Regions from separate parts of the Pedobacter alpinus genome, predicted to be linked through region 2. Evidence: riboswitches for the same ligand, from Rfam matches in the RefSeq annotation. Region 2 holds a riboswitch; the other holds the start of a gene.
The links. Region 2 has a riboswitch for cobalamin ahead of ACFSSE_RS13115 (ribonucleoside-diphosphate reductase small subunit). Riboswitches for the same ligand answer to the same signal wherever they lie in the genome.

Region 1: linked by a shared signal. The riboswitch ahead of ACFSSE_RS11970 (TonB-dependent receptor) and the one ahead of ACFSSE_RS13115 (ribonucleoside-diphosphate reductase small subunit) in region 2 are both predicted to bind cobalamin.

What each region holds. Positions count from the first base shown of each region.
Region 1 covers NZ_JBHULV010000042.1:28,220-40,268, reverse strand. The annotation lists gene ACFSSE_RS12015 (efflux RND transporter permease subunit) at 1-814, shown strand, start outside; gene ACFSSE_RS12010 (TolC family protein) at 801-2,048, shown strand; gene ACFSSE_RS12005 (HlyD family efflux transporter periplasmic adaptor subunit) at 2,026-3,315, shown strand; gene ACFSSE_RS12000 (efflux RND transporter periplasmic adaptor subunit) at 3,308-4,474, shown strand; gene ACFSSE_RS11995 (DUF3347 domain-containing protein) at 4,505-5,026, shown strand; gene ACFSSE_RS11990 (Dph6-related ATP pyrophosphatase) at 5,081-5,815, opposite strand; gene ACFSSE_RS11985 (SIR2 family NAD-dependent protein deacylase) at 5,802-6,500, opposite strand; gene ACFSSE_RS11980 (DUF6580 family putative transport protein) at 6,564-7,139, opposite strand; gene ACFSSE_RS11975 (YncE family protein) at 7,190-8,260, opposite strand; gene ACFSSE_RS11970 (TonB-dependent receptor) at 8,265-10,247, opposite strand; cobalamin riboswitch at 10,341-10,535, opposite strand; gene ACFSSE_RS11965 (serine hydrolase) at 10,651-11,856, shown strand; gene ACFSSE_RS11960 (hypothetical protein) at 11,908-12,049, shown strand, end outside.
Region 2 covers NZ_JBHULV010000046.1:19,544-31,592, reverse strand. The annotation lists gene ACFSSE_RS13160 (DUF4783 domain-containing protein) at 1-277, opposite strand, end outside; gene gpmI (2,3-bisphosphoglycerate-independent phosphoglycerate mutase) at 433-1,953, shown strand; gene ACFSSE_RS13150 (hypothetical protein) at 1,953-2,477, shown strand; gene ACFSSE_RS13145 (TIGR04282 family arsenosugar biosynthesis glycosyltransferase) at 2,543-3,151, shown strand; gene ACFSSE_RS13140 (GAF domain-containing protein) at 3,148-3,621, opposite strand; gene ACFSSE_RS13135 (hypothetical protein) at 3,706-4,482, opposite strand; gene ACFSSE_RS13130 (methionine-R-sulfoxide reductase) at 4,596-4,958, opposite strand; gene ACFSSE_RS13125 (cysteine-rich CWC family protein) at 4,999-5,229, opposite strand; gene ACFSSE_RS13120 (ribonucleoside-diphosphate reductase subunit alpha) at 5,326-7,689, opposite strand; gene ACFSSE_RS13115 (ribonucleoside-diphosphate reductase small subunit) at 7,854-8,822, opposite strand; cobalamin riboswitch at 8,927-9,147, opposite strand; gene ACFSSE_RS13110 (septal ring lytic transglycosylase RlpA family protein) at 9,247-9,600, opposite strand; gene ACFSSE_RS13105 (hypothetical protein) at 9,851-10,168, shown strand; gene ACFSSE_RS13100 (efflux RND transporter permease subunit) at 10,281-12,049, opposite strand, start outside.

The sequences.
Region 1 (12,049 bases), on a different contig from region 2:
TAACTCTGTTGATGCTGGTGTAATACCACTTTCTAATGTGGTAGATTTTTCTTTTGCTGATGGCCCACCTATGATCACCTCAGAAAACGCATTGCTGCGTGGTGCTGTAATGTTTAACGTAAGAGACAGAGATTTAGGCACAACCGTTCAGGAAGCTATTAAAGCCCTAGACACAGATCTTAATTTACCTAAAGGTTACTTTATAGAATGGAGCGGACAATATGAAAACCTTATAAGGGGAGAAAAAACATTGCTCTTAATTATGCCCGTTGTGTTAGTGATTATTTTGTTAGCGCTATACTTAGCATTCAATTCTTTAAGAGAAGCTTTCTTAAGTTTGGTAACCATACCTTTTGCTTTAATTGGCGGGGCTTATATGGTTTATTTTTATGGAGTTAACTTATCTATAGCAGTTGCGGTTGGTTTTATTGCACTATTTGGAATTGCAGTAGAAACTGGAGTAGTGATGGTAATTTATTTAAACGATGCCATGCAACAATTGGTTAAAGAAAAAGGAAACTCTAAAGAAACTATAACTAATGATGACATAAAAGAATATGTAATTAAAGGTGCGGCTAAACGCCTCAGACCTAAAATTATGACAGTTTGTGTGGCTTTATTTAGCTTAGTTCCTGTTTTGTGGAGCAATGGCGTAGGTAGTGATGTAATGCTGCCTATTGTTTTACCAATGATTGGTGGAGTGTTAACTTCATCTACACATATTTTATTGGTAACACCACTTATCTTCTTAATGACAAAAGAATATGAACTTAAAAAATTCGGAAAAATGGAGGTGCTTGATGTTAAACATTAAAAACATATTTGTTTTGCTTTCGCTGATGTTCTTGGTGCAAATTAATTTGTTTGGACAAAAATCGATGACCATTGATTCTGTTTTAAAAGCTGTGGAAACAAACAACCCGTCATTAAAAATATACGACGAACAAGTTAAGCAACAAGATGCTTTAATAGAAAGTGCAAGTGCTTGGAAAGCGCCAATGTTAGGAATTGGTTCTTTTATGACGCCTTATAATAACTTTAGTAGAGCAAACAACTTAAGAGATGGTTCTTTTATGCTTACCGCCGAACAGGAAATACTTAACAAAAGCAAAAAGAATAGCGAAGCCGCTTATTTAGCTGCCCAATCTGTAATTACATTAGCAGCAAAAAACAATAATTTAAATGAGCTTAAGGCTTTAGCAAGGTCCTTTTTTTACGATGTTGTTGTAGAACAAAAGAAGGTTGAACTTATCAATAAAAATATTGAAATATTAAGCAACCTTAAAAAGTTGGCAAACATCAGATATACCTATAACAAAGCAGATTTAGATCAAATTTACAGTTTAGACGCTAAAATATATGATGGACAAAATAAACTAACTGCTGCATTAGCAAATATCCACATTGGTAAAATTAGACTAAATGTTTTAATGAATAAGCCATACAATGCACCTATCAGTATAGATACCAGCTTAAACATTGTGCATTTTGTTATTAAAGATATAAATTCCATGGTTGCAAACAGAAGCATCGTAAAACAAGCTGATGCACAAATCCAGAGCGTTAATTTAGCTAAAAAAATGATTGCTAATGAAGCTAAGCCCGATTTTAACATCTCTTTTAACCACATGCTTGCCTACAACAACCAAATGCCTAATCAATTTTCTTTAATGGCGGGCGTAAGTATTCCTATTGCACCTTGGGCTGCAAAAGGATACAAAAGTAAGTTAAAAGCAAATGAGTTTGAAAGTAATGCACTTAGGTTAGAAAGAGACAATTTAGTAAATCAATTAAATGGGATGATTAAAAGTAGCGAACAACATTTATTACATCTTAATTCGGAACTTGAAACTTACAAAAATAAAATATTACCATCTCTAAACAAGAGTTACGAGGTGATGATGTTAAATTATCAGGAAAACAAAAAAGAATTAAGCGAAGTATTAACAGGCTGGAAAGATTTAAATGATGCGCAAATTGACTATTTAAACCTTTATAATGAATATTTTAAAATGTATGTAGAATATGAGAAAAATGTGGAGAGATAGTTTAGAAGAGTCAAGAAGAACGTATCAAGAATCAAGAGCCTATATGATAGAGAGGTATAAGCATCAAGTATCAAGAGCACTTAAAATTAGCTGCTTACTACTCACAATTTTTCTATTTTCTTGTAATTCTACTGATAAAAACATTTCGGAAAGTGCAACATACACTTGCTCTATGCATCCAGAAATTGTAGAAGACAAACCTGGAACCTGCCCAATTTGCGGAATGGATTTAACAAAGATTCACACTAAAACAGCAATTAATCTAGAGGTTGACTCTTCTGTTATGAACGCTTTAAGTGCAAATAACGATTCTTTCACCAATAATTTGGAAACTATTGTTGTTAAAGAATCTACGTTAAAACCATCTGTAAATTTAAACGGAACAATCACTTATAATAGCAACCAAATAAAAACCATTTCTGCAAGAGTAAGTGGTAGAATTGAAAAAAGTTATGTAAAGTATAATTTTGAACCCATTAAAAAAGGACAACTCTTATTAAAAGTTTATAGTCCAGAATTATTGGCTATTCAGCAAGAGTTACTTTATTTAAAATCTAAAAATGAAAACGCTTTATTAAATCAAACTAAAACAAAGTTATTATTGTTAGGCGTCTCAAATCAGCAAATAAATAAAGTTTTAAAAAGTGGTAAAGCAGATGATACCATAAATATTTATAGTAATTACAGTGGTTATTTACTAAATGCAAGCACTGATAGTAATGATGATTTACAAACTGCAAACACCACTTTAATGTTAACCGATGGCTTATATATTAACACTGGAGATTTATTGTATAAAGTTTTTAATGATAATGAGTTATGGGCTATTTTCTACACAAATACTTCAGAAAGTGAATGGGTGAAAAGTGGCGATAAAATAGAACTCACAATTGATAAAAAAAACATAGCGGGTAAAGTAAGTTTAGTGCAGCCATTTTATAAAAACAACCAAAACTTAACCGAAATAAGAGTTGTTTTAAATAATAGAAATAACCAATTTAAAATTGGGCAATTAGCCAATGCAACTGTGAGCCAAAATAGCATTACTGGAATATGGATTCCGGAAGCAGCAGTTTACCAATTGGGCGAAAAGAGTATTGTTTTTATTAAAAAAGATCAAGTTCTAAAAGCCATTACAATAAATGTTACTGCTAAAGCAAATAAGCAAGTTTTGGTGAAAGACTTAAAGCCAGGTGATGAAATTGCAAATAATGCCAGTTATATGATTGATAGCGAAAGCTTCATAAAAATAAATACTAATGAATAAAATAAAAGGAATATTATTTTTGCTTTTGTTTGTGATTTTAGCTTGCAAACAAAAAACAGCAGATAATCATCAACATACGGAGGCATCTGTTATTTACACTTGCCCAATGCACCCACAAATTATCCAAGATAAGCCTGGTATTTGCCCTATATGTAATATGGATTTGGTTAAAACGCAATTTGTAAATTCTGATGAAATAATTTTGGATGAAAATCAAATTAAATTGGCAAATATTAAAACCCAAAAATTGGGCACATCAAATTATGAAAACAGCAAATTACTTAATGCTAGGGTAATTGCCAACCCAGAAAATGTTTATACCGTTGCCAGTAAATTTAATGGTAGAGTTGATAAATTGTACTATCAAGAAGTAGGTGTTTTTGTAAATAAAGGTGCATTGCTTTATAAAATTTACAGTGAAGATTTATTAAGTATGCAAAAAGAGTATTTATTAAATAAAAAACTAAGTAATGAATTTCCTGATGAAAATATTTATAAAAAACTTTTTATTGCCAGTAAAAATAAACTTGAATTATATGGTTTAAATCAGCAACAAATTGCAAGAATAAATGATAAAAATACACAGCCATATATTTCTGTTTATGCTCAAAATAGTGGTATAATAACAGAAATAAGCATTACTGAAGGCGAATACTTGAGTGAGGGAATGCCTGTATTAAGAATGGAAGACCTTAGTAATATTTGGGTTGAAGCACATTTGTATAGTAATGAAATTTCGAATGTAAAAGTTGGAAATGCAATCACCATACAGGTTGAAAATTTTGAACCACAAAAAGCAAAAGTGGATTTTTTAAGTCCTCAATTAAATGCTAACAGTCAAATTATTACGTTAAGAGCTAGTTTAAATAACACTAATAATAAATACCTTATTGGCATGAAAGCTACGGTGAAATTAATTAGAAACTCAAGTAAAGATGCCTTAAGTTTACCTACTAATGCTGTTATTAGAAATAATGAAGACACTTATGTTTGGGTGAAAGAAAATGATAGCTTTAAACGTAAAGAGGTTGAAATTTCATCAGAAAATGAAAACTCGGTTCTTATAAAATCTGGACTAAATAATGGCGAAGAAGTTGTAGTTAGCGGAACATATTTGTTAGACAGTGAGTTAAAACTCAGAAAAGGAAAAAACAATTAATAAATAGTAATCAATAAAATTAAAAATCAAATGAAAAATCAAATTTTAGGCTTAGCCTTTATCGGATTAATTTCTACAACTTATGCTTGTACCAATCCAACAAAAACAGTAAACGAAGAAACAGCTTCAACAGAAACAGAACAGGTTGCTGTAAATCCAAAATTTACTGATGCTAAAGTAAATGAAGTTTACCAGCACTACATTCACCTAAAAACTGCTTTGGTAAATAATGATAATAAAGAAGCTGAAATGGGCGCAAAAATGCTTCAAAAAGCGATGAGTGACGCTGAAATAGATACCAAATCTATTGATGCAGTTGTTGCCGTTAATAATGTTGAAACAAAAAGAGCAAAATTTAACGACTTATCTAATGAATTAGCTTCTGTTTTTAAAAAATCAAAGTTAGAAAGTGGTATCGTTTACAAACAATACTGCCCAATGGCAAATGATGGTAAAGGCGGTTACTGGTTAGCTAGCGAAAGCAAAATCAAAAACCCGTATTATGGCGAAAAAATGCTAGGATGTGGAAGTATAGAGGAAGAAATTAAGTAAAAAAAAGCCTGAATATTGTTTAATTAGCAACAAATTCAGGCTTTTTTTTATCGATTAGTTGTTTGAAGAAAGTAAATCTATATACCAAAAACCTAAGTTTACAGGCTGTTTAGCAAAATCTTGCAAACAACTATCATCTGTATTTTTTGGTGCTGCATAAGCTTTATAAATTTTTTCTCCTAATAAATATTTTATAGGATTTTTAAATATCGGCCCATCAAATGCAAAAGTGTGAAATTCTCCATTTTCGCCACAAACATCAATATCTTTTGGAAAGGTTGCAATTAAATTACGGTCAATCTCCTCTCCTACTAAAAAACCTAATCTTTCTTGTGTACAGGCAATTACGGTTTTAAAGCCTAATTCTAAAAACTCATTTATCAACAAGGTTGTTTCTCCTTTCCACAAGGGGAAAATTGCTTTTAAACCAACTTCGGCTAACTTATCTTCTCTATACTTCTTTAAATCCTCCAAAAAAATATCTCCGAAAATAGAATGTGTAACGCCCTCAGCTTTTAATTTTTCTAAATGGTTACGCATAATATTGTCATAGGTTGACATATCTGGCATTTCTGGTAATCTAATTTCGTATAACGGAATTCCAATTTCTTTTGCTTGTTGTAAAAGTAATTCATGCCTTACACCATGCATAGAAATTCTATTCACAGCATCATTTATAGAGGTTACCAAATACTTTATTTCCAATTCAGGATTTTGAAGACAATGGTATAATGCTAATGCCGAGTCTTTGCCACCACTCCAGTTAAAAATACATTTAATCTTTTCCATTTTTTATTAAATCTGCTACTAAAGCAGGTACTCCTACACTTGCTTTTTCTTCAATTCTTATTACTTTATTAGAAATATTAACTGGTGGAATTTTTGGATCAACCACGTAAACTGGGATATTGGGTTTAACCAAATCTAGTAAACCTGCCGCTGGGTAAACTGCTAAAGAGCTACCAACTAAAATCACAATATCTGCTTGTGGCATTTCATGCATTGCTTTACTAATCATGGGTACAGCTTCTCCAAACCAAACTACATTTGGCCTAAGTTGCGAACCTAACTCGCAATAACTCCCCATTTCAATACAATCGCTTTCTAATTTATAAAGTAAAGCTGGGTTTTTAGATGAACGAGCGTAAACTATTTCGCCATGTAAATGCATTATAGCTTTTGAACCTGCCCGCTCATGTAAATCGTCTATATTTTGGGTAATAATGAGTGTATCAAAATGCTTTTCTAATTCGGCTAAAGCCAAATGAGCAGCATTGGGTTTTGCCTCTAAAACTGATTTTCTGCGTTCGTTATAAAAATTTTGAACCAAAATAGGATCTCGTTGCCAAGCTTCTGGTGTTGCCACGTCTTCAATATTATAACCTTCCCACAAACCATCTGCATCTCTAAAAGTATTTAAACCACTTTCGGCAGATATTCCGGCACCTGTTAATATGATAATTTTCTTTTTCATAAATTTTTAATCAAAAAAAAAGCGATGATGACCATCGCTTTTTTAAATATGTTTTTTGAAAAATTAAGCAGTTACTTTGCTTTCTTTTAATACTGAAAATTTAGCTTTTGCCATTTCAAAACCTCCATAAAGTACAGCTCCAAAAACCAAATTACCTAATAATAGGTTTTTCTCAAAAGGAATTGCTGCTACTAAAGATTGGTAATAACCTGTAATGTCTTTATTATACATTGTGCTACCAAGCCATGGTTGAATATCTGTAATTAACCAGTGTACTAAAACGCCTGCTAAAGATGCTAAGAATACAGAACCAACATTTACCATTTTAATAAAACTACCTATATAAACCATAAATGCAAAACAAGCATAAACTACAGCAAAACCACCATAAAACAATGTCCATTCGCCAGTATAGCTGTAATTAATTAAAATATCACTAACAAACAAGGTAAATAAAGGCACAAAATAAGCTTTAAATCTATTTTTAAAATGTGTACCTGCAAATAAAGCAATTGCACCAACTGGTGTAAAATTAAACCATTCTACATTACCAGTTAAAGGTATAAAGCGTGTTATTGCTGCTGCTATGATTATAAAAACAAGAACCCAGTTTCTAACGTTTAAGTTTTTTAATGACATATTTTTATTTTGAAACGTAAAAATACTAAATCTTTTTAGGGATTTAAAATTTACTTATTTAAGAATATAATCTTTGAAGGTATTACACCAGCCGTAATTTTATATTTTAATTTACCATCTTCACCAAAACAATAAACCTGCCCATTACTAGCGTAATTTTTTGCATCGCAAACAAAGAAAAGTTTATTTACAGAATCATAAGTTAAACCATATGGTGTTGTAATTTTTGCTTCATCAGAGATATCAGTAATTATATTTTCACTAATAACCGCATCTGTACTTAAATCATATAATTTAATTCCTTTTCCAGATGTAAAATAAGCCTTAGTTCCATTAATAACCATATTACCGCCTGTAAACTCTTTACTTGAAGTTACAACATCTGTTTTACTATCAATAATGGTTAATGATGGTTTAATATTCCCATAATTTCCTGTAGATTTTACGTAAATTTTTCCGTCAGCTGTAGCTTTTACTCCACCTGGGTTTAATACAACTTCAATTTTTTTAATCTCTGTTAAAGTAGTAAGGTCAACTACAGATACAGTTTTATCGTAATTTGGGTAACTTAATCCACCCGAATTTGCAACATAAAGCTTATTGTTAGCAATTGCCATTTGCTCTGGGTTTCTACCAACAGTAATGTATTTTTCAATAGCTAAACTTGCGGTATCAATAACTGCAATGGTGCCATCGTAAGAAGAAACAAAAGCTTTGTTTTTGTTAAATACAATATAGCGTGGTTGTCTGCCAACTCCGTTATTTTTAAAATCTAACTGTTTTATACTTTTAACCGTTTTAGCATCAACAACTTCAACTGTATTTGATACGTTTACTACGATATACATTTTAGATCCATAAACTTGTATATCATTACCAGTATCTCCTAAACCTCTACCATTTTTTTGTGCAAAAAAGCCATTTACAACAGAACCATTTTCTAAGTTGTAATAACTTAAACTAGCATTGTTAGAGTTAAAACCACCTTCGTTTAAAATATAATAGCCAGACCTTACGGCAGGAAGTTCCTCAAAAACTTCATCTTTTGTACAGCTGCTAATTGTTAATACTGCGGTTAAAGCTACTAATAGCGTTTTTAAATTGTAATTAATTGTTTTCATGATTTTATATAATTGTTTTAATTGTTAAACGGATGGATGTTCCGGGCATAGGAAAGCTCCTAATGATGGAATAATTTAAATTGAAAATATTGTTGACTTCTGCGGTAAGCATCAAAGGTTTATTATATAATTTTGTTCTATAATTTGTAGAAATATCACTCACAGAAAAACCTTTTACAAAATATTCAGGCGTATTGTCTCCTAAATAATACCTGCCAGAAGAAAATATTTGGTTATAAAACACACCCCATCTATTTTTTTGTATGCCCGTATTAAATGAAATTGTATGTTGCGGTGTATAAGGGATTTGATTGTTATAAACGGATTCAGTTGGATTTGTTTTATCTAAAGCTTTTTGGAAAGTATAGTTTAAACTAGTTTCTAATAATAAATTTTTATTGAAATTATAATTTGCTTTCCCGCTAAAATCAATGCCATAAATTGCTACTTTCCCCAAATTATACATTGTCCAAATAAATAAATCTTTGTTTGGCAACGATATAATTTTGTCTTTTATATGGTTATAATAAAAATCGGAACTTAAAGAATACCAAGAAAACTTTTGGTTTGTAAATTTATCATAAACTAACCCAACATTATATTGAGACGCCCTTTCTGGATTTAATTTGCGATTTCCAAAATTGGTGAAATACAAATCATTAAATGTTGGATACCTAAAAACATCTTTATAAAAGCTTCTTACTGTTAAAGATGGGGTAGCTTGGTAGCCAATTGAAATAGTGGGAGAAAAAATAGTTCGCTCGGGAGATACATTACCTGTTTTTACTTTTTCTTTAATGTAAGTATTGAGCACATTTCCTTCTATCGTAATTTTTTTTAGTTGATATTTACCACCCAATACCTGTAAAATTGTATGACGTGTAGGGTATGCGTATCCAAATAAATTTGTGTAAAGTGTAGTTACAAAAACATCAGCGGCGTAGTTAAATGTTAAATTCTTTACGGGCTGGTAAGTTGTAGCAGCAGATTGGTAAAATTCATTTTGTATGTAAGTATTATCCAGTTCTCCAATCTGATTCAAATAATCTGGATCATTGTATCTTGTATAATTTCTAGAATATTTGGTACATAACAGTAAATTCCATTTTTCATTCAGTCTTTGGGTAAATCTTGCTTGTGTATAAAAGTCTTTGTTCCACAAACGTTGTCTGCCTGCTGGATTGTAGAATATAACCGCATTAGGTAATCCCCTTTCAGAATCGTAATAATTTGCCCTTATCTCTAGCAATCCATTTTCCCCTACACCCCCTCTTAAACCAGCGTCTAATTGCAATGCATTAATCTTTGCGTTTTCCCGAGTAGATAATGTGTCAGAACCATCGCCAATCACCTGAAATCTATAATTTCCTACCGCTTTTTGCAGAGAACTATTTACATTAAAAGTCCAATTAGCATTTATTTTTTGATCGTATTGGAGAACAGGATTTATCAGTCCGAAGGAACCACCGGTATATTTCAACATCAGCTTATTGGTTCTTCCGGCATCAAACGAAGGCGCTTTTGTTTTGATAACAATTAAACTTGCAGAAGCAAATGAGCGGGCGTTTGTCAACAAATCATCTGGTTGTGCTAAGTTTAAAGAAATGGATTCAATATTGTCCAACATCAATTTCCCTAAATCAATCTGCCCGGTTTGTGCATCGCCAATGTTAATTCCGTCATATTGCACACCCGTATGGTTAGCACCTAAACTACGCACAGAAACGGTTTTTAAACCTCCTATTCCACCGTAATCTTTAATAATCACTCCAGCAAAATTTCTGATCGCATCGGCAACGTTGTAAGAACTTGTTTTTAAGAAAGATGCAGAATCTGCTTTTTGTGTGGCTCTTAAACTCGTTAATGTTTTACTCGTTTTTATGCCAACCTCCTTAATTCTTTGCACAGAATCTACCTGTCCAAAACAGAGTTCTACCGCAAATAAACCAACAAAAGAGAATATAAAAAGAACCTTTTTTAAATACATTTTTACAAATAAGGCTACAGGGAAATAAATTGAAATGAAAACACCTATTTTAATGGGTATTCACATTCAAAAGCTCCAATCCCCGAAAGCTATGAATCAATATGTGTTAAGGCAGGTCTTCTGACTTACTCCCTGCTTTCCGATCTTCCCATCCTCTAATTGCGAACAGTGACCTTTAGAATGAAAAACAGTTTTAGAGCTTACAGCTGCGGGACAGTTTAGGATTTACACCTTATTCCCTTTTAATTTCGTTTACAATAAACGAAAACCATAACGCTGCGAAAGTAATATTTTTAAATTGATAATTATTTTTAATTTTAGAAATCTTGAAATATTAATCTCAAATATTTATATGTTTAAACACATTAAAACCATAATTACGTTTACAATAATTGTTTTTTCTATGATAAAGCCAGCATTTTGTCAAAAAAATAATCCTTTAGATGATGTTTTGGAGAAAAACCCAAATTTATTTGGTGCTATTTTAAATCATCCACAAAAAAACGAAGTACAAATATTATATACCCAAATAAATAGAGATAAAAACAATAAAGCACATTTTAAAACTTACAGTTTTAACCTCAATAATCAACACTATTTTTACCCTGCAAGTACCGTTAAATTGCCAGCTTCAGTTTTTGCTTTAGAAAAATTAAATGAGCTTAATATTGAAAATTTGGATATGAATACGGTTTTAAAAATAGATTCTGCTTATCATAACCAAACAAAAGTAGATAAAGACCTTACATCAAAAAACGGTGAAGCAAGCATTGCAAATTATATCAAAAAAATACTTTTAGTAAGTGACAATGATGCTTTTAACCGAATTTACGAATTTACTGATAGAGCTACCATTAATAAAAAATTAAAAAAATATGGTTTTAAAAACTCCAGAATTATTAACCGTTTATCTGTTGGAGATAATGCCGAAAGTTCAAAACACACAAATCCAATTAACTTCTACAATAACAATAAATTAATTTACACTAAACCAGCCGAATTTGACGCTCATGAATATCCAATTAAACTTAATAACCTGCTAAGAGGTAAAGGATATTTAGGAGCTCACGACAAAGTAATAAATGAGCCATTTGATTTTACAGGCAAAAATGTTTTTCAACTTACAGATCAGCATGAATTTATAAAACGACTTTTTTTTCCTTCATCATTTCCTAAAAACAAGCAGTTTAACTTAAAGCCTAAAGATTATGATTTTTTGTACACTTACATGAGCAAATACCCTACAGAAAATGATTTTCCAAAATATGCTAAACCTAATTATTACCCTGCATACTGTAAGTTTTTGTTTTACGGGGCTGATGAAAGTATGGAAATTAATCCCAACATCAGAATTTTTAACAAAGTTGGTGATGCTTATGGGTACTCACTAGATAATATCTATTTAATTGATTACGAAAACAAGGTTGAGTTTATATTATCTGCTGTTATTCAATCGAATAAGAACGAAATATACAACGATAACAAGTATGAATATGAATCTGTTTGTTTTCCTTTTATGAAAAATTTAGGGCAAAAAATTTACGATTTAGAGCTTAAAAGAGATAAAAAATATTTACCTAACTTTAATTTTATGTTAAATTACAAATAGTTATAAATTTTGGTATAGTTATGGTATTGGTTAAATAAATTAAACAAAAATATGAGAGTATTTAATAAAAAACTATACGCAGCAGAAGATTACGGGGGAGAATTTTCTGTACACAATGCCTATAACCTTTCTGATACAGAAAGAAAAGAGGCCTTAAAAACTAAAATTCACACTATATTTTTAATTGCTTTAT
Region 2 (12,049 bases):
ACTCAAAGCTAATTCTGAAATTTCCTTTACTTGTAGTGTATAAAATAACACCAAATTTAAAATTAGGATTAGATGTTACCTTATGAATAATTTTTGTACTTAAAGATGGATGCTTAGCAAAAAAATCTTTTAAAATGAGTGTGGCCTGACTAGATGAGTATATATCTTCTTTTTCTAAGATTGATAACTCTACAGTAGTAGAGAAATATTTTGCAACTTGTTTAGCATCACCGTTTTTAAAGGTAGTTGCAACATCGTCTATGACATCACTAGCCATAGTGCATTTCATTATAAATATCAAAATTAACGTAATTGTATATTTCATTGTTACAAACTTATAAATTTATTGCCCATAAATTATGCCATAATTAATTAAAAATTAATAACCACTGGTTACGATGTCTTCTTAAGTAGTTTTTTTATATTTGCTTTGTGAAAGATAAAAAAGTTGCACTTCTTATCCTAGATGGCTGGGGATATGGAAATAATGACTCTTCAAACGCCATCATAGCTGCAAATACCCCATTTTTTGATAAATGTGTTGCAGAATATCCAAATTCTAGATTAGAAGCTTCTGGTGAAGCGGTTGGTTTGCCAGCCGGGCAAATGGGAAACTCAGAAGTTGGGCACATGAATTTAGGTGCTGGCCGTGTAGTTTACCAAGAATTAGGGCGTATAAATAAAGCTGTAAAAGATAGCGACTTTAAAACTAACCCTGTTTTAGCTCAAGCTTTTGAATATGCCAAATACAATAATAAAAAAGTACATTTTATAGGTTTACTTTCTGATGGTGGAGTACATTCTCATACTTTACACCTTAAAGGTTTGTGCGACGCTGCAAATTTTTACGGTTTAAAAAATGTTTTTATTCATGCGTTTACAGACGGACGAGATACAGACCCTAATGCAGGTTTTGATTATTTAACTAATTTAAATGATTACTTACAAAACTCTACCGCACAAGTTGCCAGTGTTATTGGAAGGTATTTTGCCATGGATAGAGATAACCGATGGGAACGTGTTAAATTGGCTTATGAGTTAATGGTAAATGGTGTTGGCGAAAAAGTAACTGATTTAACTACTGCGATTAATCAATCTTATATAGATGGTGTAACTGATGAGTTTATAAAACCTTTAGTTAAAACAGACATATTAGGAAACCCAGTTGGGAATATTGAAGAAGGTGATGTGGTAATTTGCTTCAATTTTAGAACTGATAGAGGGCGAGAAATAACAGTTGCACTTACTCAAAAAGAGTTTCCGGAATTGGCAATGAAGCCTTTAAATCTTCATTATGTTACCATGACTACTTACGACGAAACTTTTAATAATGTTAAGGTAGTTTTTACCAAAGATGATTTAGTGAAGACTTTAGGGGAAGTTTTAGAGGATAAGCACAAAAATCAGATTAGAATTGCCGAAACAGAGAAATATCCTCACGTTACATTTTTCTTTTCTGGCGGACGCGAAAAAGAATTTGTGAACGAGAAGCGTATCATGATTCCTTCGCCAAAAGTGGCTACCTATGATTTGCAGCCAGAGATGAGTGCAAACGAAATAAAACAAGCAATTATACCAGAACTTGAAAATGGTTGGGCAGATTTTATTTGTTTAAATTTCGCAAACCCTGATATGGTTGGGCACACCGGTGTTTTTGAAGCTGTAGTTAAAGCTGTAGAAACCGTTGATGCTTGTGCGCAAGCTGTTGTAGAAGCTGGTTTAAAAAATGGTTATTCCTTTATAATTATTGCCGACCATGGTAATGCAGATTATATGATAAACGCTGATGGATCTGTAAATACTGCACATACCACTAATTTAGTGCCTTGTATTTTAATTGACGATGATTATAAAACAATCAAAAACGGTAAACTAGGAGATATTGCTCCAACTATACTTAGGTTATTAAATCTTGAAATCCCTGCTGAAATGACTGGCGAAGTTTTAATTTAATGATTAAATTTTTTTATTTATTCATCATTGTAATATTGTTTTCGGGTTGTAATTCATGTAATGAACCTACAACTCGGAAACAAATTTATTATTTCGATTTACAGGCATACTTTGGCGAACAAGCTGTACTATTAAAAAATAAAAGCATTGTTAAAACAGTAGCTAAAAATAAAGTTGCCGAGAAACAGAATTTGATTATCAGTAATTGGGAACAAGAGTTTTCTTTATTCACAGAATCAGACATTAATAAAGCCGCTTGGAAAGATAGTTACACTAAAGACTCTACAGCAAATAAAATTAAATATACCGCTAAGGAAGTTGACTTAAGGGTTAGAAGTATTGAGATTAATTTACAAAACTTAAAGCCATCCAAAATAACAATAGTTAACCAAGGTGATAATTATCTTTATCATACAACAGATACTCTTACCTACATTCCCGATTCTTTATATCAGATTAAGAAGCACCAGAAAGTTATTTTATTAGGATTAAACAATTACGTAATAACTGGATTAATTAAATAATCTCTGCTTTTATTTTCTGCGTATTTATCAAAAAAGAATGACCAATTTATACAAACAAATTTATAATGAGTAAAGAAGCTGTAATTATTTTTTTGAAATATCCTGAATTAGGAAGATCTAAAACCAGATTAGCAGCTAGCGTTGGAAACGAAAAAGCACTTAAAGTATATATTGAACTTTTAAATCATACTAACCTGATTACTAAAAATTTAAAATCAGACAAGTATTTGTTTTATGACAAGGTGTCAGAAAATAAAATAGCTTGGGGAGAACCTATTTACCAGACTGCTTATCAAAAAGAAAGCGATTTGGGTGGCAGAATGCAGGATGCTTTTGAACAGCTTTTTAAAAAAGGATACGAACGAATTTTAATTATAGGTTCTGATTGTTATGAGCTAAATCAAGAAATTATTGAACAAGCCTTTCAACTTTTAAAAAGCACCGAAGTTGTAATTGGCCCTGCAAAAGATGGCGGTTATTATATGCTTGGCTTAACTAAAATGGTGCAAGAATTATTTACAGATGTAGCTTGGAGCACAGATGAAGTTTATACAACTACTACAAGGGTTTTAGAAAATCTAAATATTACTTACGCTACAACACCAACTTTATCTGATATTGACATTATTGATGATTTACCAAAAGATTTATTAAAGTTAGTTGAGGAAAATTAAATCCTCAACAAACTTAAAATAGTAGTTAACCCTATTTCGTCATCTTTATCAAAATGGTTTAAATGTTCACTATCAACATCTAAAACACCTATTACTTTATCATTTTTAAAAATAGGAAGCACAATTTCTGATTTAGAAAGGCTACTGCAAGCAATGTGACCCGGAAAAGCATCAACATCTGCAACAATTAAAGTTTGAGCTTGTTGCCAAGCTGCACCACAAACACCTTTGCCCAACTTTATGCGGGTACAAGCTACTGGTCCTTGAAAAGGAGCTAGTACCAATTCATCTTCTTTAATCATATAAAACCCAACCCAAAACCAATTAAATTGCTCTTTAAGTGCAGCACATACATTTGCCATATTAGCAATTAAATCAGTCTCTCCTTCAACAAGTGCTTTAATTTGAGGAATAAGACCATTATACTGATCTGTTTTACTTCCCTTTAAAATATTTAAATCTTCTGCCATTTGCCAAATTTACAAGAAGATATTTGATTAGATTAATAAAATTAGTGGCTGTAAAAATTTTTACATAATTAAGATTTACAGTTTTTAAAAGCACATCCCAAAAGAAATATCTAACCTCGACGAATTATCTTTATTAATTCCTTTATCAATTAATTTATTGATTCTAAAACCTCCAAAAAATTTATAAGTGGTATTCAAATCTGCACCAATACTCATAAAAGAAGGTTTTTTATAATCCGGATCTACAGAATCATTCTTCACTTTTACTACAGAAATATCGTAGTTGATATACCCATCTAACCATAATTTCTTATTAATAACGTAAGAAGCCATTATTGCTGGACCAACCGCAAAATAGTATCCATTAGGGTCATAATCCTTTTTACCGTTTCCTTTATCATACCTTGAACCATAAATATAATCTCCCATAGTAATACCGGGGCTAATAATTAATTTACCGCTTGTGTAAGCATTAAGATAAACTTGATACCAGCCTAAAAAACCTCCTCCATGAGCATGGTCGTCATATACTTCTTTTGTTGAAGTACCATTTTTAATATCTTTAGAAAGGTTAACAATTGAGTAAAATAAATCGCCTAACGTTGGGTTTTCATATCGAGTTCTTAAACCCCATTTTTTAGAATTATCTTCTCTTATGGCTACATTAATGGTAAAACCACTATAATTTGGCGTGTATTTACTATTAGCAGATGTATAGCGAACAAAAACTTTCAGCCAATCTTCCTCGAAAGCATTTTTGCCATTTTTCCTTTTTAAATCATCAAAAGATTGTGCAGATAAATTTGCAGAACCTAATAATAAAAAGAGAAATAAAAATTGTTTTAGTATTGGTTTTAGCATGATATTGTAATTTAGGTTTAAATTTTAAGCCTAAATTACAATTGCTATTTTCGGAAATAATGTGTGTAAATTGGTATTTTTAACTACGTAATATTACGTATTCCTTAAATTAATTAGGCTTTAGGAATAAACTTCATACTTAAAGAGTTTACGCAATGCCTGGTGTTTTTCGCAGTTAATCTTTCGCCTTCAAAAACATGCCCCAAATGCCCGCCACAATTTGCGCAAACTATTTCTACTCTCCTGCCGTCTGCATCTGGTAAACGTTTTACAGCGCCAGCAATTTCATCATCAAAACTTGGCCATCCACAATGAGATTCAAATTTACTTTCTGATGTATATAAGGGTGTATTGCATTGCCTGCAAATATATGTTCCAGCTTCTTTGGTACTCGTGTATTCTCCTACAAAAGGTCTTTCAGTTCCTTTATTAATAATTACGAATTCTTCCTCGGGTGTTAATTTATTGTATTCCATTTTATTTCTTTTTAACAATTTAAGCATTAAAATTACGATTTTAAGGCTTTAACATCTTTTGATATTCCTGTTGCAATTCTATCAAACAATTAGCACACATACAACCATCATAATTTTCAGAAATATATTGTACCTCGTTTAAGTTAAGCTTAACTGTACTACATTGGCATTGTGTATAGTTATTTGCTTTACATTCAACTTTTATACCACAGCGTTCACATGCTATAATTTCATGTTTGGTATAAAGCATGGTTAAACTGATTAAAGGCATTTGAAATCTAATTTTTACTATTACTCAAATATAAAAAAGGTTAAATCTTAAACAGTCCAAAAATTATGATGAAATTTCGGACTGTTTAAGATGGAATTATGCACTACAAGACAAACAACCTTCTTCCATACTACAGCTTTCACCTTCTGCTATATCTACTGTAGTTTGCATCACCGGGTCAATTTCTTTAACCGCCTGACTTTGTACACTAAATTTAACAGCTTGTGAGGCAGCTTGAGTACGCAAATAATACATTCCTGTTTTTAAACCTTTTTTCCAAGCGTAAAAATGCATTGATGTAAGTTTGGATGCTGTTGGTGCGTTAATAAATAAATTTAAGGATTGAGACTGACAAATAAATGCTCCTCTATCCGCAGCCATATCTATAATGGTACGCATTTTAATTTCCCAAACGGTTTTATAAAGTTCTTTTATAGGAGCTGGAATACTATCTATATTTTGGACAGATCCATTTGCCAAAATGATTTGCTCTTTCATTTTATTATCCCACAAACCTAATTCTACTAAATCTTTTAATAGATGTTTGTTTACAACTACAAATTCTCCACTTAACACTCTACGAGAATAAATATTTGAAGTATAAGGTTCAAAACACTCGTTATTACCTAAAATTTGTGAGGTTGAAGCCGTTGGCATGGGTGCTAAAAGTAAAGAATTACGTACACCTGTTTCAACTACTTGCTTACGGAGTTTTTCCCAATCCCATCTATTACTTGTTGGTTTTACGTTCCATAAATCAAACTGAAATTTCCCTTCTGATAAAGGCGAACCTTTAAAAGTTTCATAAGCACCTTCTTTAATGGCTAAATCTGCTGATGATTGCATTGCTGCAAAATAAAGCGTTTCAAAAATATCAATATTTAATTTAGCTGCTGCTTCGCTTTCAAAAGGCATTTTCAACAGCATAAAGGCATCCGCCAAGCCTTGTACCCCTAAACCAATTGGGCGGTGACGGAAGTTTGAATACCTTGCTTCTTCTACTGGGTAGTAATTATTATCTATTATTCTATTAAGATTGATAGTAATTTGATAAGCAACTTCATATAATTTTTGATGATTAAATTCGCCATTTTCTATATAAGCTGGTAAAGAAACCGAAGCTAAATTACAAACTGCAACTTCTTCTGGAGAGGTATATTCTAAAATTTCTGTACAAAGATTAGAGCTTTTTATGGTTCCTAAGTTTTGTTGATTTGATTTAGCATTTGCAGCGTCTTTATACAATAAATATGGAGTACCTGTTTCTATTTGAGCATCTAAAATGGCAAACCATAACTCTTGCGCTTTAATTGTTTTACGAGCTTTACCTTCTGCTTCATATCTGGTATAAAGTTTTTCAAACTCAGCTCCATGGCAATCTGCTAATCCTGGAGATTCGTGTGGGCAAAATAAACTCCAATTGCCATCATCTTCTACCCTTTTCATAAATAAATCTGAAATCCAAAGCGCATAAAATAAATCGCGGGCTCTGTTTTCTTCTTTTCCATGATTCTTTTTTAAATCTAAGAAATCAAAAATATCTGCATGCCAAGGTTCTAAATAAATGGCAAAAGCACCTTTCCTTTTTCCACCGCCTTGGTCAACGTAACGGGCGGTATCATTAAAAACTTTTAACATAGGCACAATACCATTACTTGTACCGTTAGTACCACTGATGTATGAACCTGTTGCTCTTACATTATGAATACTTAAACCAATGCCGCCCGCACTTTGCGAAATTTTTGCGGTTTGAGTTAAAGTGCTATAAATACCCTCAATGCTATCGTCTTTCATGGCTACTAAAAAACAGCTAGACATTTGTGGCTTTGGTGTTGAAGCATTAAAAAGCGTAGGCGTGGCATGTATAAACCACTTTTCGCTCATTAAACTGTATGTTTTTATAACACTTTCTAAATCGTTTTTATGAATACCAACAGCTACACGCATAAATAAATGTTGTGGACGCTCGGCTATTCTTCCATTAATTTTTAATAAATATGAACGCTCTAAGGTTTTAAACCCGAAATAATCAAAACTAAAATCTCTGTCGTAAATAATGGTGCTGTCTAATAAATCGGCGTTGTCGCTAATAATTTGCATTACATCATCAGCAATTAATGCAGCATTTTTCCCTGTTTTAGCATCAATGTAACCATGCAAATTTCTCATGGTTTCTGAGAATGATTTTGTCGTATTTTTATGCAGATTGGATACTGCTATACGCGAAGCCAACAAAGCATAATCTGGATGACGAGTAGTTAATGAAGCTGCTGTTTCTGCCGCTAGACTATCCAATTCAGAGGTAGTTACACCATCATAAATACCATCAATTACTTTCTTTGCAACCTCGGCAGCATCTATAAAGTCTTGATGTAAACTATAGCTCAATTTCTCTATTCGAGAAGTTATTTTATCAAATTTTACGGTTTCTTTTCTACCGTCTCTTTTTATTACGTACATTTTTTAGTTGGTTAGGTGGTCAGGTTGTTAGTTGGTCAGGTGGTCAGGTTGTTAGTGGTTAGTTTGTTAGGTTGTAAGTTGTTGTCAGGTTATTAGTGAAAAATTTAGTGATTTGTTATGCGTTAGAATGTTCTAACAAACTAACCATCTAACAAACTATTCAACTAGAAATCCTCTTCTAAAGAAAAAGCCTGACTTCCTGCTTCGCCTAAAACACCACTTTTTTGGTAATCTCCTACCCTTTTTTCAAAGAAATTTGTTTTTCCTTGTAAGGATATCATTTCCATAAAGTCGAAAGGATTTGTGGCGTTGTAAATTACAGGATAACCTAATTCTGTAACCCATCTATCAGCAACAAATTCAATATATTGTTGCATTAAACGGGCGTTCATCCCTATTAAATCTACTGGTAAAGCATCGGTTACAAACTCTTTCTCAATTTCTACAGCTTCGGTAATAATATCATAAATTTCTTGCTTCGTCATTTTATTGGCAAGCATTCCATAAAGCAAACATGCAAATTCGCAGTGCAAACCTTCGTCTCTTGATATTAGCTCATTACTAAAAGTTAAACCTGGCATTAAACCTCTTTTCTTTAACCAAAATATTGAGCAAAAGCTTCCACTAAAGAAAATTCCTTCAACTGCTGCAAAAGCCACTAATCTTTGGGCAAAAGTTCCGTTTTCGATCCATTTAAGCGCCCATTCTGCTTTTTTAGTAACACAAGGAACCGTGTCAATAGCATGTAATAAATGTTGTTTCTCTTTTGGATTTTTAATGTAAGAGTCGATTAGTAGCGCATAAGTTTCTGAATGGATGTTTTCCATCATGATTTGGAAGCCATAAAAACACCTAGCTTCTGGTACTTGTACCTCTCGCATAAAGTTGATGGCCAAATTTTCATTTACTATACCATCACTTGCAGCAAAAAAAGCTAATATGTGACTAATAAAATGACGCTCTCCGTCTGTTAAATTATCCCAGTCTTTCTGGTCGGCAGATAAATCGATTTCTTCGGCCGTCCAGAAACTTGCCTCGTGGCGTTTGTACATTTCCCAAATTGCGGGATAATTAATAGGTAAAATTACAAAGCGATCTTTGTTTTCTTTGAGTAATACTTCTTCCTGTTGCATGTTTAAAGCTTAAAAATTTAACAAACAGGAATTGACAAAAGATAAAAACACTGTTGAAAAACAGTATTTTCATGTGCTTTTATCAAAACCTTTTACGTGAAAGTTTTGAAAAAACTTATTTGGCAGGTCTCCTGGCTTGTCTGTTTGCAAAACGTCTTCCCATTTTTTTAATGTGAAATAGTGACTACATGTTTTACAAATTTTTGGTTTCAACTAGAACATTGAAAAAACAGATTTACAGTTGCATCGTCAGCCCATGATTTTAACATGGTTCCCTTTTAATTTTGACTTAAAAAGCCCGAAACCTAAATAAGCATTTAAATAACTGAACAAAAATAAGCTTAAAAAACGATGCCTGCTTAAACAAGTTATAAACAGGCATTAGGTTTATTAACAAACATGCTTTTAAGGCACAAATAATAGTTTATGGAATGTCATAAGTTATTTTACAAGGCGCTATACCTTTACCATACAATCCTATTTCTTTAGCTGCAATGGCAGAAACATCAATAATTAAACCTTTTCCATAAGGTCCTCTGTCATTAATAAATACAATCACAGACTTTCCGTTATTAAGGTTTGTAACTTTTACTTGTGTACCAAAAGGTAAGGTTTTATGTGCTGCTGTATATTTTTTAGCATCATAAACAGCGCCACTTGTTGTTTTACGCCCTTCAAATTTTTTAGCATAATAGGTTACTTTCCCAATCTTAGAAACGCTATCTGCTGGAGCGTTAAAACTAGAAAGATAAAACAATGTGATTGCTAATAACTTCATTTAAAAATAATTAAGATTTTAAATATGCAAAAAATTGTCGAGGTTGATGCAATTTTTATGTTAAAAAATTTGAAATCTGTTCATATTTAACTCATAAAATGTATTTATATTTTATAATAAATTATACCATAAAAATTGGTTAATGTAAAATAACTTAAGCAAACTGATGATATTTTAAACCTAATGTAAAATAAGAACCCAATTTTAAGCTACATAAATTTGAAATGTAAAATTGTATATTTGCCGCATTATGGGTTACGCAAAAGAAAGAGGAAAGCTTGAAAAGCTATCAACAAAAGTTAGTGGTTTAACAAATTACGATGATAAAAGTCTGACTATTATTACTGATATTTTTGAGCAATATTCTCATTCTATTAGGATATTGAAAAATAAAAACCCAGAATCTTTTAACGAATTATATTTGAGTGATTTGGAAGAGGTAAAGCTTGCTAAACGTTCTTTAAAATTAAGTGAGGAAGCAGATAGAGAAGAGCTTTTTGTAAAGTATAAAGATGCATTGCTTAATGTATTAAAGAACGCTATAAAAGCAACTAATAAAGCTGTTTAATTAACTGATTATTTTATTTAATCATTGCGTATTGATAAAATAATTAAAAATAATAAACGAGGCTCTTTTCAAAATTGAAAAGGGCCTCGTTTGTTTATGCTAATACTTAAGGCTATTTAACGTCTTCAACTTCAACAACTTTCTTATTTCTACTAAAATAATCTTTCATTTTAGCTCTAATTAAGTACATAGATGGTACTAAAATTAAAGTAAGGAAAGTTGCAAAACTTAACCCAAAAATCATAGTCCAAGATAATGGACCCCAAAAAGCTACGTTATCGCCACCGAAGTAAAGATGTGGATTTCCGGTAGATAATAATGCGGCAAAATCTAAGTTTAAGCCAACTGCTAAAGGCACCAAACCTAACATTGTTGCTGTGGCAGTTAATAAAACAGGGGTCATACGAGTTCGTCCGGCTTCTAAAATTGCATCATAAGCATTCATGCCTTGTTCCATCATTAAATCAGCAAACTCTACCAATAAAATACCGTTACGCACTACAATACCCGCTAAAGCAACAATACCTATTCCCATCATTACAACAGACATTTCCATTTGGAAAATAGTAATTCCTAAAAGCACTCCAATAATACTAAATACAATTTCGCTTAAAATAATTAATGGTTTACCTATAGAGTTAAACTGAATTACCAGAATAATTAATATTAAAAAGAAAGAAACTCCTAAAGCTAAACCTAAAAAGGCTGATGTTTCATCTTGTTCTTCTTGAGCACCGCCCATTTTAATAGTAACACCAGTAGGTTCTTTAAAATCTTTTATAGCGCTCTCTATGTTTTTATTTACTTCTCCTGGATTAAAATCTGCTAAAACGTTTGAAGATAATATCACTATTCTTTTGCCTTGTTTACGTTTAATACCTCCGTAAGTATTTACATATTCAATATCTGCAAAAGCAGAAATAGGAACCTGGCGTATTGCACCGCCCATTGCCATATCTCTAAAAGTCATTTGCATGTTTCTTAAAGCATCTAAGCTATTTCTTTGTTCTTCAATGGCTCTTACGTTAATTTCGTAATCTTCGTCTAAATCTCTAAACTTAGAAGCTTCCATACCAAACAATGCCGATCTTAAGTTATAAACCACATCTCTAGTTAAAACTCCTTGACGATTAGCTCTTTCTCTATCGATATCGAAAATAACCTCTGGCTTATTATTTTGAAAATCAGACTTTAACTCTTCAATACCACCAATTCCTTTAGATACCAAATAGCTTTTTAACCTTTCAGATGTTTTCACTAATGAATCTAAATCGTCTCCAGTTATTTCCAAACTAATAGGTTTTGCTGTTGGTGGGCCTGATTGTTCTTGTGTTACCGAAATTTCTGCTCCAGGAATACCTTGTATTGCATTTCGGATAGCTGTCAAATACTCGGTAGAAGATTTTCCTTCACGGTCGCCAAATTCTTTAAAAGCAACTGTCACTTTACTTTTATTCGGATAATTACCTTGATCTTCGTCTTGAGGGTCTGTAACACCAACTGTAACGTTTGAGATAATTGAAGATACATTGTGACTACCCAAACTGTCAACAACCGCAGTTACTCTTTTCTCAATTTTTTTAGTGATTTCGTTGGTGTATTCCTGATCTGTACCTACTGGTAAAGAAGTATAAACATATACAAAGTTAGGATCTGATGTTGGGAAAAACACAAACTTTGGTGGAATAATACCTGTTAATACAATAGAAAAAATAAGCAAAGCTAATGTGCTCCCTAAAATAGTGTATGGACGATGCAAAGCCCAATTTAAAAAGCGAACATATTTTGTTTGAAACTTTGGCCAAGAGTTATTTTGAAAATTCCTAATTACATTTTCTAAAACAAAATGTTGTAACAGATAAAATAAAGCGAGAATGACTA